2 regions of the Terrihabitans aquatilis genome follow, and region 1 is predicted to be linked to the other one. Evidence: predicted binding sites of a transcription regulator. Region 1 holds the regulator's gene; the other holds the start of a gene.
The links. Region 1 encodes LexA, which represses DNA repair genes until DNA is damaged. Its sites were predicted from a motif close to TGTTCNNNNTGTGTTCNG; they were not measured.
Positions count from the first base shown of each region.

Region 2: a site for LexA is predicted at 2,212-2,229, ahead of ACQ6S1_RS06020 (ImuA family protein). Genes of this name have one in related genera too.

Region 1 covers NZ_JBOCUO010000001.1:591,951-599,424, reverse strand. The annotation lists gene gltX (glutamate--tRNA ligase) at 24-1,448, opposite strand; gene ACQ6S1_RS03020 (ComEC/Rec2 family competence protein) at 1,737-3,830, shown strand; gene lexA (transcriptional repressor LexA) at 3,855-4,559, opposite strand; gene trmFO (methylenetetrahydrofolate--tRNA-(uracil(54)-C(5))-methyltransferase (FADH(2)-oxidizing) TrmFO) at 4,675-6,078, opposite strand; gene ACQ6S1_RS03005 (diacylglycerol kinase) at 6,131-6,574, shown strand; gene ACQ6S1_RS03000 (TIGR03862 family flavoprotein) at 6,571-7,474, opposite strand, start outside.
Region 2 covers NZ_JBOCUO010000002.1:5,662-13,135, forward strand. The annotation lists gene ACQ6S1_RS06010 (OmpA family protein) at 1-1,371, shown strand, start outside; gene ACQ6S1_RS06015 (HPF/RaiA family ribosome-associated protein) at 1,499-2,077, shown strand; gene ACQ6S1_RS06020 (ImuA family protein) at 2,239-3,036, shown strand; gene ACQ6S1_RS06025 (Y-family DNA polymerase) at 2,927-4,489, shown strand; gene ACQ6S1_RS06030 (error-prone DNA polymerase) at 4,486-7,474, shown strand, end outside.

The DNA.
Region 1 (7,474 bases):
AGTATGTGGCAGCAGGATGGCGCTCAGGCGGCTTGATCGCGGAGACGCGCGAGGCTTTCATCCCGGCCCAAAACCGCCAGCACCTCGAAAATCGGTGGCGAAACCATCTTTCCCGTCAACGCGGCGCGTAGAGGCTGCGCGGCTTGGCCGAGCTTGATGCCCTCAGCCTCCGCATAGGCGCGAACTTCGGACTCCGCATCGGCAGCCGTCCAGTCGGAGAGCGCCGACAGCCGTTCGGCCAGCTGCGCCACCCGCACACGGGTGCCCTCTGTATTCAGCGTCTGGTCGGCTTTTAAATCAAGCGGGAGAGGTCGGTCTACAAGCAGGAAGCTCGCATTATCAAGCAGTTCAATGAAATTCTTTGAGCGTTCCTTCATCGACGGAAGCATGGTCCGCAGCGCATCCCACAGTCCACCATCAAGGCGAGCTTTCGCTGCTTTGCCGCCCGGCAGATAGGGAAGCGCTTCCGCGAACAATGCCATGAGCTCGTCGTCGGGCGTGGCGCGCATGTAATGACCGTTGAGATTCTCTAGGCGGCCATAGTCGAAGCGGGAGGGCGATCGACCGACGGCGGAGAAGTCGAAAGCCGAAATCATCTCCTCCGAGGTGAAGATCTCCTGGTCTCCATGGCTCCAGCCCAGCCGGACGAGATAATTGCGAAGCGCTGCCGGCATATATCCCATCTCCCGATAAGCTTCGACGCCGAGAGCGCCATGCCGTTTCGAGAGTTTTGCGCCATCCGAACCATGGATGAGCGGGATGTGCGCCATGCGGGGAACATTCCACCCAAGCGCCCGGTAGATCTGAATCTGCCGGGCGGCGTTGGTCAGGTGGTCGACTCCACGCACCACGTCGGTGATGCCCATGTCGTGATCGTCCACAACCACGGCCAGCATGTAGGTCGGCGTGCCGTCGGAACGCAGCAATACGAGGTCGTCGAGATCGGCATTGGGGAACGTCACCGTGCCCTGCACGGCATCTTCTACAACAGTCTCGCCGTCATTGTTCACGCGAAGGCGGATGACGGGTTTCGCACCTGCCGGAGCCTCGGCAGGGTCGCGATCGCGCCAGCGCCCGTCGTAGCGGGGCGGGCGGCCGGCGGCCAGGGCATCGGCGCGCATCTGCTCCAGTTCCTCGGCTGTGGCATAGCATCGATAGGCTTTACCCTCCGCCAGGAGCGTTTCGACTACATCCCGGTGTCGATCGGCGCGTGCGAACTGGAAGACCGGATCACCGTCCCAATCGAGGCCGAGCCAGGTCAACCCGTCGAGAATGGCATCTATCGCCTCCTGCGTGGAGCGCGCGCGATCCGTGTCCTCGATGCGCAGCAGCATTTTGCCGCCCTTGGATTTTGCAAACAGCCAATTGAACAGGGCCGTGCGCGCGCCACCGATATGCAGGAACCCGGTGGGCGAGGGTGCGAAACGAACAATCACGGGATCGGACATGGTGGTGTGCGCTTTGACGAAGAGATGGGGGAAATGCACCAGCATTGGGGCTTTCAACGCGGGTCCGTGTAGCATGCCGCGCGGGAAAAGGGGAACGGGGTGGCCGACCAGGGGCAACGCATAGATCGCAGCGATCGCGCATCCGCGCGCTATGCCGCCTCGATCCCCCTGGCAGTTTCGGACGTGGGCCGGGCCGTGTTCGGCTGGCTATCGAGGTGTCTGGACGAGGAGCGGGATAGAGGTCGCTTTTTTCTTTGGCTCCCGGTTTGCGCGATCGCCGGAGTCTTGTTGTTCTTTTCCGTTCCGGCGGACCCATCGGCCTGGGTGGCTGGCGCCGTATTTCTGGCCTTGGCGCTGGCGTCCTTTGCTGCCCGCGCTCGCCCGCGATTGTTCATGGCCGGTGCCGTCGCCACCATCGTCGCGGGAGGCTTCTTCTCCGCGGCCCTGCGAGTGGAACAGGTTCGCGGACATATTCTTGAGCGATCCGTGCGGGGCGAGGCGATCGGCATCGTCGAGCGTGTCGAGCCCCGAGGGCGCGGCCGTACCCGCCTGCTGATCCGCATCGAAACTCTGGCGAATGTGCCTGCTGGCCAATTGCCCACTTATGTCCGGGTTTCCGCGACGGGTGCGCGTCAGGTCCAGGCCGGGGCGCGTGTTTCGGTTGAGGCTCTGTGGCGACCGCCGCCAGGTGCCGTACGCCCGGGAGGCTATGATTTCGCCCGGCAGGCCTTTTTCCAGCAATTGGGCGCCGTTGGCAGCGAGGGGCGCGCGGTCCGTATCCTGGAGCCGCCAACCCTCACCCTTGGCGGTCGCTTTTCGGCCGCGACCGACCGATTGCGCAACGCAATTACCGCTCGTGTCTTGGCGGTGGTGCCAGGCGATGCAGGCGCCATCGCAGCGGCGTTGGTGACGGGTCAGCGGGGAGATATTTCGACGAGCGCAAACGACGCGCTGCGGACCGCCGGTCTCTACCACGTCATCTCGATCTCGGGCCTTCATATGGCGTTGTTCGGCGGCACGCTGTTCACGGCGCTCCGTGTGATGCTGGTCCTCATTCCGGGCTTCGGACTTCGTTTTCCGGCGAAGAAAATCGGGGCATTCGTCGCACTGCTCGGTGCCTGCGGTTACCTGTATCTGTCGGGTGTCGAGGTTGCAGCGCAGCGCAGCTTCATCATGATCGCCGTTGTGTTCGTGGCCGTCATCTTCGACCGCCAGGGGGTCACCATGCGCAACCTCTCGCTTGCGGCCCTTTGCACCATCGTCCTGACGCCGGAATCGGTGATCGGCCCCAGTTTCCAGATGTCCTTCGCGGCCGTGATGGCGCTTGTCGCCTGGTATGAGCGTGCGCGGCTGCAACATCTTGAGGAGGAAGCTCACGTCCGTCGTACGGGATTATCCGGCCGCGTCATTGCGTATTTCGGCGGCATCGTCGCGACCACGGTGCTTGCCACTTTGGCCACTGCGCCGTTCGCGACCTTCCATTTTCAGCGGATTGCCCTTCATTCCCTGCCGTCGAACCTGCTTGCCCTGCCGCTAGTCAGCACGCTCATCATGCCCTTCGCCCTCATCGGATTCTTATTGATGCCGTTTGGGCTGGATGCTCCGGCCTGGATCGTCATGGGATATGGCATCGAATTGATGCTCCAGACCGCGTACTGGATCGCCTCCTGGCCGGGCGCCAATACCGGGATGGCCGCTTTTTCCCCGGTCGGTGTTTTGCTGCTCGCGCTCGGCCTGTGCTGGACGGCAATATGGACCACACGCCTGCGGCTTCTCGGAATTGCGCCGATCATCGCCGGGCTTCTGTTCGCCGCTTTTCCGGGGCGGCCGGACATCTACATTGAAGCCGGTGGTCGCGCGGCAGCGGTGAGGGCCCCGGACGGGCGGCTTCAGGTCAGTGGGGTGCGGTTCGCGGGTTTCGCGGCGCAGAACTGGCTTGCCGCAGATGGGGACACGCGATCACCGCGCGATCCGAGCGTTGCGGCGGAGGTGCATTGCGACAGCTTCGGCTGCACGCTTCCGATGGAAAAAGGCGGGTTCCTGGCCCTGAATTGGACCTATGCCGCGCTGCGTGAAGATTGCCAACGCGCAGCGATCGTCGTGACGCGGTTGATCGCACCGCCAGACTGCAGGACGAAGAGCCTTGTTATCGACGGAACAGATTTAGCGGAGGGTGGCGCCATGGCCCTTACGCACCGGCCGGACGGTACTTTCGCGATCTCGCGCGCCGATACCGCTCGTCGGATCTGGGACCCGATTACCCATCCGCCCGCCGGACCATCCTTCGCCGCGATAGCCTCGGACGGGAACGAAGCCGATTCCGTGCCCGAAGATGATAACGACGAGACAGATCCAGAGGCCCTCGTCACCGGGGATTTCTAGATCGGAAGCGGTGGCGAGCGAGCCTCAATACCTGCGAATGAGACCCACGAGCCGTCCCTGAACCCGCACGCGGTCAGGTCCGAAAATACGCGTCTCATATGCCGGGTTTGCGGCTTCAAGGGCGATGGACGCGCCGCGTTTGCGCAGCCGCTTCAGGGTCGCTTCCTCATCATCGACAAGGGCCACGACGATATCGCCGGTATTGGCCGTGTCCGATTTGCGGATCACCACCAGATCACCTTCGAGAATCCCGGCCTCGATCATCGAATCGCCCCGGACCTCGAGCGCGTAATGCTCGCCGCCGGACAGCATTTCGGGAGGAACGGCTATGGTGTGGCTTCGCGTCTGAATCGCCTCGATCGGGACACCGGCAGCGATACGGCCCATGACGGGCACGAACGCGGACGGCACCGCTTCCTCGTCATCATCAGCCCGTAGCCGCGCTTTGCCGAGATCCCCTTCGATCACGCTGGGCTGGAACTTGCCGGCTGCGGGTCTCAGACGGGGCGCAACCGCCTCGGGCAGTTTCAGCACTTCCAGGGCGCGCGCTCGATTGGGCAGCCGGCGGATGAAGCCGCGCTCCTCCAGTGCGGTGATCAGGCGATGGATGCCGGATTTGGACCGCAGGTTCAGCGCTTCCTTCATCTCGTCGAACGAGGGAGGCACGCCCGATTCCTTGAGGCGCTCATGGATGTAACGCAGAAGCTCGTGCTGCTTACGCGTGAGCATGGTGCCTCTCCGAATATCGAAACAAATCAGGAACACATTGGTAGCTGTTCCTTATGTGTTCCGCAATGGTTAACATCCGGTTTGCACGATGGTTTAGACGGATCGCGAAACGCAGTCAGCCGTCAGCGGTCTCACCTGCCCATGCTTGAAATGCTTCCTTAGCCCGGCCCGTCAGTGCCCGCTTTTTGGCGGCGCTTTTCGCCGCTCCACGAACACGCTCGCCATTCTCGCCCCTCAAGGCACCTTCGTAGGGTGGAAACAGCCCGAAATTGATATTCATGGGCTGAAAGCTGCGCTTCGTGTTCTCGTCTCCATTGGCTTCGATATGGCCGCCGGTGATGTGGCCGAGCAGGGCGCCCATGGCCGTCAAGGGCGGCGGGATCTCCAGTTTCCGGCCCAGCCGCTCGTCCGCCGCGAACCGGCCTGCCAGCAGCCCGACCGAGGCGCTTTCGACATAACCCTCACATCCGGTGATCTGGCCGGCAAAGCGCAAACGGGTCTGCGCCTTCAGGCGGAGCGTTCGATCGAGCAGCCTGGGCGAATCGAGAAACGTGTTGCGGTGCAGGCCGCCAAGACGGGCGAATTCCGCTTTCTCCAGACCCGGGATCATCCGAAACGTGTCGGCCTGGACGCCGTGGCGCAGCTTGGTCTGGAAGCCCACCATGTTGAACAAGGTGCCCAGAGCGTTGTCCTGGCGCAATTGCACCACCGCGTAGGGCTTCACACTTGGATTGCGCGGATTGGTCAGGCCCATGGGCTTCATCGGTCCGTGGCGCAGGGTCTCGCGGCCCCGCTCGGCCATCACCTCGATCGGCAGGCAGCCGTCAAAATATGGGGTGGTGGCCTCCCAATCCTTGAAGTCCACCCGCTCGCCCGTGAGAAGAGCATCCACGAAGACCTCGTACTGATCCCGGTCCAGCGGGCAGTTGATGTAGTCCGCGCCGCTGCCTCCCGGGCCAGCCTTGTCGTAACGCGACTGGAACCAGCACACATCCATGTCGATGGAATCGAAGTGCACGATGGGCGCTATCGCATCGAAGAAGGCCAGGGAATCGCGTCCCGTCAGATCGCGCACGGCCTGGGCAAATGCCTCGGAGGTGAGGGGGCCGGTCGCGACGATGACATTGTCCCAATCTTCCGGCGGCAGCCCCGCGATCTCTTCACGAGCCAATGTCACCAGAGGATGGGCTTCCAGCGCTGCGGTCACGTCGGCCGAAAAACCGTCCCGGTCCACGGCGAGTGCGCCGCCCGCGGGCACCTGATGCGAGTCGGCCATGCGCATGATGAGCGAATCGAGTTGTCGCATCTCCCAATGCAGCAAGCCTACGGCGTTGCTCTCGCTGTCATCCGAGCGGAAGGAGTTGGAGCAGACGAGCTCGGCGAGATTCTGGGTCTGGTGGGCTTCGGTCGAGCGGACTGGACGCATTTCGTGGAGAACGACCGGCACGCCCGCCTGCGCGATCTGCCAGGCGGCTTCGGACCCGGCGAGACCGCCGCCGACAATATGGATGGGTGTCATGGGGCGAAGCTATGCGACAGCAACGTCACGTTCAATTGCTACGCTTGCGCGCATGAGATCAGACGATTCCGGCAGCAACGGCTCCGCGCCCTCAAACGGCGCGCAATTGCAGGGCATTGCGCGACTTTATCATGCGGGTCTCAACACGATGCGCGGGCTGAAATTTGCCGCGCGTAGCGAAGCCGCTTTGCGTCAGGAGCTCGCGGTTTTTGCCATGGCCGTGCCTGTCGGCTTGTTCGTCGCGCCCAGCACCGCATGGTATGTCGCCATGATCGGCGCGCTCCTGGCGGTCATGGCCGTGGAATTGTTGAACACTGCCGTGGAGAAACTGGCCGATCACGTCACGCCGGAATTCCATCCCAAGATCGGCGTGGTCAAGGATCTCGGGTCGGCGGCTGTGTTCTGCGCTTTGTCGATCGCCGGGTTGATCTGGCTGGCGGCGGCGGCGGAACGGTTCGATGTGGTGGATCGCGCTCGTGCGGCGGTCGGTGCCTAGGGCCCGGCCGGTTGGTTCTGGTCCAGCCAGCGAAGAATGCCTTCCGCAGCCGCAATCCCGGTGCTGAAAGAAGCCTGCAGCAGGTAGCCTCCCGTCGGCGCTTCCCAGTCGAGCATCTCGCCAGCCGCGAACGTACCCGGCAGGCCGCGCAGCATGAAGTGCTCATCGACGGCGTCGAATGCCACCCCGCCGGCGCTGGAGATCGCCCGGTCCAGCCCCTGTACGGACGTGATGGTCAAGGGAAGCGCTTTCACCAGCGCTGAGAGCTCATCGGGTTTCTCCGGCAGGGCCTTGCCGACACCTTCGCGCAAGAGTCCGATCTGGACCGGATGAAGGTTGAGCGTCTTGCGCAGCACATTGGTTGCGGTGTCGCGTCGACGCGCCCGCGTCAGGCGATGGACGATGTCTGATGGTGACAGATCGGGCTTGAGATCAAGCGTCAGTCGTGCATCGCCGGAGCGAAGGGCGGTGCGAATGGAGTTCGACAAGGCGTAAATCGCGCCGCCTTCGAGTCCGGATCGCGTCACGATCATCTCCCCCTCGGACACGTCCTTTCCGATTCGCGCACGTACACGCTTCACCGGCTGGCCAGCAAATCGATCGCAAAACACGTCTGACCAGTCGCAGCCTATGCCGCTATTGGCCGGCTCGAACGATCTCACCGGAACACCTCGTGCCTCGATAAGGGGCACCCAAGCGGCGTTCGAGCCCAGACGCGGCCAGCTTGCGCCGCCCAGGGAGAGCAGGGTGGCTTCGGGTTTGACCCCGATCCGGCCGTCCGGAGTATCGAACAGCACATTGCCGTCTGCATCCCAGCCCTGCCAGGAATGGCGCGCCCGTATCTGAACACCCAGTCCGTCCAGCCGTCGTAGCCAGGCGCGCAGAAGGGGTGACGCCTTG
Region 2 (7,474 bases), on a different contig from region 1:
CGTGGTGAGACGCCGGCAGCGGCTCCGGCAGCCCCCGCCCCGACCGCTGCTCCCGAACGCGCCCCGGACAATCAGCGACAGGCTCCCCGGTCTCGGGAGGAGCGCAATGAAGAGATGAAGCGTCAGCTCCAGGAGACCAAGGAAAAGCGAGCCGAAGAACGTAATCGCCGCGATGCACCCCCGGCCGAGCGCCCCCTCAATCCATCGGCACCTCCGGCACCAGGCGCGGCTCCAACCCCTGTTCCCGCACCCGCTGCAGGCGAAACCGGCCGTCCGGGAGATGACCGTCGCGGCCGCGAAGGTCGTGAGGGCGAGCGCGATGACCGGCGTGGCTCGGATGATCGCCGCGATCGCGGAGACCGCCGCGATGATGAGGGCCGTGACCGGCGCGCCAACGAAGAATTCCGTGGCGGCGACGCCCGCCAGGGCGGCGGTGATTTCCGCCGTTCGGATCCGGAACGCCGCGAGAGCCGTGACGATGACCGTCGCGACCGGCGCCTCGATGAGCGGTTCGGCCGTCGTGAGGAGCGTCAGGGCGATCGTCTGATCATCCGCGAGGGTGACGATCGGACCATCATCCGCGAAAATGGCCGCACCATCATCCGTCACGACGAGACGGAGCGCCTTCGCCGCGGATATCGCGATGAGGACATCCGCGTCGAGCGCCGCCGTGGCGAGGTCGAGACCGTGATCCGTCGCCCGGGCGGGATCGAGATCGTGACCATCAACGACGATGAGGGCCGTCTGCTGCGGCGCTATCGCCGGGAGGGTGGACGCGAGGTCGTCATCATCGACAACACGCGCCGTCCCCGTGGCCCGAACATCTATCTCGATCTTCCTCCCGTGGAGGTCGATCTTCCGGACGACGAATATGTCGTCGAATACGGCGATGCCAGCTACGAGGATCTGGAGGAAACCTTTCGGGCGCCTCCCGTCACGCGGATCGAGCGTCCCTATTCGCTCGATGAGGTTCGCCAGAATGTTCGCCTGCGCGAGCGCGTCCGCAGCGTCGATGTGAACACGATCCAGTTCGCATTCGGCCAATGGACCGTGCCTGCGGACCAAAGCCGGCGTCTCGAGGAACTCGCCAAGGCCATCCGCGCGGTCATCGATCGTGATCCGAGCGAGGTCTTCATGATCGAGGGGCACACCGATGCGGTGGGCAGCGACATCGACAACCTGTCCTTGTCGGACCGCCGCGCCGAAGAGGTTGCTGCGATCCTCAGCCAGGATTTCCGGATCCCGGCGGAGAACCTCGTGACCCAGGGCTACGGAGAGCAATATCTGAAGGTCGATACCGAGAGCGCGAACGCGGAAAATCGCCGCGTCACGGTGCGGCGCATCACACCATTGCTCAACGCCAAGCAATAAGCCGCAGCCAAATTACCGCTTGAGAGAGCCCGCCGGATGTTCCGGCGGGCTTTTGCGTAGAATTCCCTGTTGCGGAAACGATCCGGGTTCCGGCACGTTTTGTCTGGCTAGGCAGAAGGAGGAAAGCGTGCAGATTCCTGTCGAGATCACCTTCCACAACATCCAGAGTTCCGAATGGGTGGAAGAGGCCATCCGCGAGAAGGTCGCCAAACTCGAGAAATTGTTCGAGCGGATCATCACCTGCCGCGTGCGGGTGGAGCGACGTGCGACCAACGCCACGAACTCGATTCCGCCCGTGGTGCGCATCGAAGTGGGTCTTCCCGGCCGCAAGGACATCGTGGTCAGCCATGAACCGGAGCATCTGCAGCAGAAGTTCCAGGATCCGGACATGCGAAACGCCATCAATGAAGCGTTCCGCATCGCAGAGCGCCAGCTTCTCGATTTCAAGGAGCAATTGAAGGGGCGCACCAAATCGCCACACCACGATGGCTCGAACCAATATCTCGGACAGGTTGCGGAGCTTGCGCCGGAGAAGGATCACGGCTTCCTTCTGACCGCTGAAGGCGGATTGCTCTATTTCCACCGCAACAGCCTGCTGACCGGCGATTTCGATAATCTGCGCCGGGGGGACGAGGTCCATTATGTGGAGGATCTCGGCGACACCGGCCCTATCGCATCCAAGGTTCGTGTCAAGGAAAGCGCCTGACGCGAAAACTCGTGACTCTTTTGGGGAGGCCGCTTATGCGGCCTCTCTTTCATCCAGCCTTACAGCCCTGTTTTATCTGGGATTTTTTCTTCCTTCAGAATCCCGCTTGACTCTCGAACCTGGGCGTTCTTTTCTAGAACAAACAGGGAACACACTCATTCATGAGCAAGCAGGAAACCCTTGCACAGCTTCGGCGGGACCTTGCCCAGATTCAGTCCTCGGAAAGGATGGATCTGGGAGACCGGGCGCGTTTTACCTTCGGAATCCCCGAGCTGGATGAAGCCCTCGGCGGCGGCCTTCCCTGTGGGGCGGTACATGAGATCTTTGCCTCCAACACGCTTGAGGGATATGCCGCGACCGGCATCACCCTGGCCATGGTCCTGCGCGCCACCAAACCCGACAGCACCATTGTCTGGGTGCGGCAGGAGATGAATGCCCGCGAGCTGGGAGAGGTCTATCCTTCGGGCCTGATGGAATGGGGAATGAACCCTTCCCGCATCATCCTGGTCAAGGTGAAGGATGCGATTTCCGTTCTGCGCGCGGGCCATGAAGCCCTGAAATGCGCGGCACTGGGCGCCGTCATCCTGGAGCCCTGGGGGCAGGCGGCCGCGTTCGATCTGACGGCGACACGGCGCCTCACAAGCGCAGCCACTCGCACATCCATCAGCACATTCCTCCTCCGAATATCAGCCCAACCCGAACCCAGCGCCGCCCTCACCCGCTGGCAGGCACGTGCTCTTCCCTCCATTCCCCTTGAGGCCGAAGCACCTGGATATCCCATCATCGAACTGAACCTGCTTCGGCATCGGGCAGGCTTTCCTCCTGATGCATGGATTGTGGAATGGGACCGTGATCTGTCGTCTTTCCGACAACCGGCGCTATCTCGCCCTGTGGCTACCCTTTCTCGCCAGCGATCGCGCGCGTCGACAGCACAGGAAATGTTGCAACGCGCTGGATGAGCGGCCGCTTATCGTACTTGCGCGCGTGAAGAATGCCTTGCGCATCACCCATTTGGACCGCAAGGCACTAAGCTTTGGATTGCACTCGGGTCTGACATTGGCGGACGCCAGAGCACGGGTACCAGATCTTCTGATCATTGATGAAGATATCGCCGCGGATGCCGAGGCTCTGAATCAGCTTGCCGCCTGGTGTGATCGTTACACTCCTTTGGTCGGCATCTGGCAACCGGATGGTCTTACACTCGATATCACCGGCTGCGCCCATCTTCTTGGGGGAGAGACTAACGTCCTCATGGATATAAAGAAGTGTCTATTTCACGCAGGTTTTGTTGCAAGAATAGCGATCGCTGGAACGCCGGATGCCGCCCATGCCTTGGCACGCTTCTCCCCCAACATCATTGTTTCATCAGGCGAGGAAGCAGAAGCCGTAAGGCCGTTGCCTTTGTCGGCCCTTAACCTCGATGCTCACACTATTACGGCTCTGGCACGAGCGGGTTTGAAAACGATTGCCGACCTTGCCGATCGTCCACGGGCACCCCTCGCGGCACGTTTTGGCTCTGCTCTGCTTGATCGTCTTGCCCGGACATTGGGTGAAATTGATACCCCCATTTCACCACGAAGTTCCCTCCCGAATTTCACCTCGGAGCATCGCTTTGCCGAACCCATAGGTCGGTCCAAAGACATTCTCGCCACCATTCATAAGCTTGCAGTCGATCTTCAGCCCATGCTCGAAGAACGGGGCGAAGGTGGCCGATTATTTGAAGCAAGCTTCTTTCGGGCGGATGGCATTGTACGTCACATCCGCGTTGCCACCAGCCAAGCCTCCTGCTCACCGTCTCATTTGGCCCATCTCTTCTTTGAGCGATTGGACACCTTGGCCGATCCTCTAGATCCCGGATTCGGTTTTGACATGATCCGCCTCGCGGCCTTGATCGTGGAACAGTGTTTAGCGGTTCAACCCAGTCTGGATAGAGATGAGGCACCGGCTGAGCATATTGTGGAATTGCTGGATAGGTTAGGTGCCAGGTTCTCTCCTCAAAAAGTTCTCCGTTTTGCTTCTATGGACAGCCACGTCCCTGAATGGCAGGCGAAAGCACTTTCAGGCCTATCAATACCCGCCAGGAAAAGTGACTGGCCAAACCCCTTAGCCGAAGAGCCACCTTTGCGGCCTCTTTATCTCTTCGAAACGCCCGAACCCGTGCAGGTTGTGGCGGAAATACCGGATGGGGCACCCCGTCGTTTTCGTTGGCGACGTTTCCTGCATGTAATCGCCAGGGCCGAAGGACCAGAGCGCATTGCCCCTGAATGGTGGAAAACGGACGGGGCTTTTTCCACACGCGATTATTTTCGGGTCGAAGATCGCGAAGGTCATCGCTTCTGGCTCTATCGTGAAGGTTTTTATGGAGCCGAAACGTCACCTCCAGGCTGGTATATCCATGGGCTGTTCGCGTGAACTTCGCCGAACTCGTTGCTACCTCCAATTTTTCATTCCTGCGAGGAGCTTCCCATCCGCATGAAATGGTCAACCGCGCGGCTGAACTTGGTCTGAATGGCCTAGGTCTTGCCGATCGCAACACGGTTGCGGGTGTTGTAAGGGCCTATGTTCCAGTCCAGGGCGCGGCGTCTGCCTATGTTACCGAACATCCTGGCCAAGAATTGCCTTTCAAGCTCTTAGTCGGGAGCCGTCTTGCTTTCGAGGACGGCACTCCTGACATCGTCGTTTATCCTGAGAATCGCGTCGGCTGGGCAAGGCTGTGCCGCCTTCTCACTCAAGGTAATCTTCGTGGAGAAAAAGGTCAGTGCCGTCTACGACTCGGCGATCTGTTGGCCGACACACGTCATCTTCTCCTCATTGTCGTTCCGGAAATAAACACTAAAGAACTTACGCCAGTTCTTCCTCAACTCGCCGAAGCCGCGTCCGGAGCTTTATGGATTGCAGCTGTTATGCAAAGGACCGGCCGGGATCAGCGCCGCCTCGCAGTTCTGAAAAATATAGCCGAGGAATATCGATTACCTCTGCTGGCCACCAATAATCCGCTCTATCACGTCTCTTCCAGGCGGCCTTTGCAGGACATCATGACCTGCATAAGAGAAGGGCTGAAAATCGAAAACGCTGGCCGAATGCTTGAGGTCAATGCCGAGAGGCATTTGAAAGATACTAAGGAAATGGCTCGTCTGTTCCGCGACGCGCCGGAAGCAATCGAGGAAAGTCAGCACCTGAGAGCGCGAATGAACTTCTCACTCGAGCAAATAGGCCCGGACTATCCAGATGAGCCCGTGCCGCCCGGCAAGACCGCACAGCAGCATCTGGAAGAATTGACCTGGCAGCGCGCCTGGCTGCGATATCCTGAAGGAATACCAATCAAGACCGAGCGATTGGTCAAACAAGAATTGGCGTTTATCGCGGAGCAAGACTACGCGCGCTATTTTCTTACCATTCATGATATTGTTCGTTTCGCCGATGATCGCGGTATTCTGTGCCAAGGAAGAGGATCTGCGGCAAATTCCGCTGTTTGCTTTATTCTCGGCATAACCAATGTCGATCCTGAGGAAATTGATGTCCTCTTTGCCCGATTCTTATCGAAGGAACGCAAAGAACCGCCCGATATCGACGTCGATTTCGAGCATGAGCGACGGGAAGAAGTCATTCAATACATCTATCGCCGCTATGGTCGCCATCGTGCATCCATTGCAGCCACTATTATTACTTATCGACCACGCAGCGCCATCCGTGAGGTCGGCAAGGTTTTAGGTTTGACAGAGGATGTTACCTCGTCCTTGGCTGCTACCGTTTGGGGAAGCTGGGGCGACAATCTTCCGGAAGATCAGGTTCGCGATTCCGGCCTCCTCCCCAAAAATCCCGAAATCGCGCGTGCCGTGAGATTTGCCAATCAATTGATAGGCTTCCCGCGTCATTTATCTCAGCATGTTGGTGGCTTTATCCTGACCAGAGGGCGGCTGGACGAAATAGTCCCCATCGGCAACGCGGCCATGCCCGACCGCACTTTCATCGAGTGGGACAAGGACGACATTGATGTTCTCGGCCTTCTCAAGGTCGATGTGCTTGCTTTGGGTATGCTGAGCTGCATCAAGAAAGCATTTGCTTTACTGCAGGCGCAAGGCATTCACCACAATCTGTCGTCGATTGGGGCAGGCGACGAAGCTGTTTACGACATGCTGGGCAAGGGCGATTCCATCGGCGTGTTCCAAGTGGAAAGTCGGGCCCAAATTAATATGCTCCCGCGCATGAAACCCAAGGACTTCTATGACCTCGTCATAGAAGTTGCGATCGTGCGGCCCGGTCCAATTCAGGGAGACATGGTTCACCCCTATCTGAGACGGCGCGCTAAAAAAGAAGCGGAGAGTTACCCATCTCCTGCGCCCCCTCACCCACCAGACGAGCTCAAAACCGTCCTCGGCAAAACACTCGGAGTGCCTCTTTTTCAAGAGCAGGCAATGCGGCTGGCCATTGTGGCCGCAGGTTTCAGCCCGGAGGAGGCCAATGGATTGCGGCGCGCCATGGCCACATTCCGACATGTCGGAACGATCCATACCTTCAAGGAAAAAATGATCAACGGAATGACTAGCCGAGGATATGAGCGCGCATTCGCCGAGCGCTGTTTTTCACAGATCGAAGGCTTCGGCACCTATGGTTTTCCGGAAAGCCATGCGGCTGCTTTTGCCCATCTGGTCTATGTCTCGGCTTGGATCAAATGCCATCACCCGGCGGTCTTCACTTGCGCCATCTTGAACTCTCAGCCCATGGGTTTCTATGCTCCGGCGCAATTAGTCCGCGATGCACGCGAACACGGTGTCGAGGTCCGGCCTATCGATATCAATGCAAGCTTTTGGGATAACGTTCTAGAAAAGCAGCAAGACAAAATGCCTGCACTACGCCTGGGTCTACGACAGATCGATGGTTTTCGCAAAGAATGGGCAAACCAGCTTACCTCCCGTCGTAGCGGCGGCTTTACAAGTCTTGAAGAACTAGCACGGCGCGCGGAACTCCCCCGCCCAGGAATGGAGTTGCTGGCAGATGCCGATGCTTGCCGTTCGATCGGCCTAGACCGCCGCAAGGCGCTCTGGGACCTCAAGCGTATGCCTGACGCAGAAACACTGCCTCTGTTCGCTGCGGCGGGTACTAACGAACTTGTAGAAGAACCTAATATGAGTCTTCCAACAATGCCGCTTGTTGAGCATGTGGTCACGGACTACCAGATGACGCGGCTATCGTTGAAAGCTCATCCGCTTCAGTTTCTAAGGGAGAGGTTCCATTCCGAAAACATTCTCACCTGTAAATCGGTCGATGCGGCACGCCATAATTCTTGGGTAAAGACTGCCGGTATCGTACTGGTGCGCCAACGTCCAGGAAATGGCAACGTCATCTTCATGACAATCGAGGACGAAACCGGCATCACGAACATCGTGGTATGGGCAA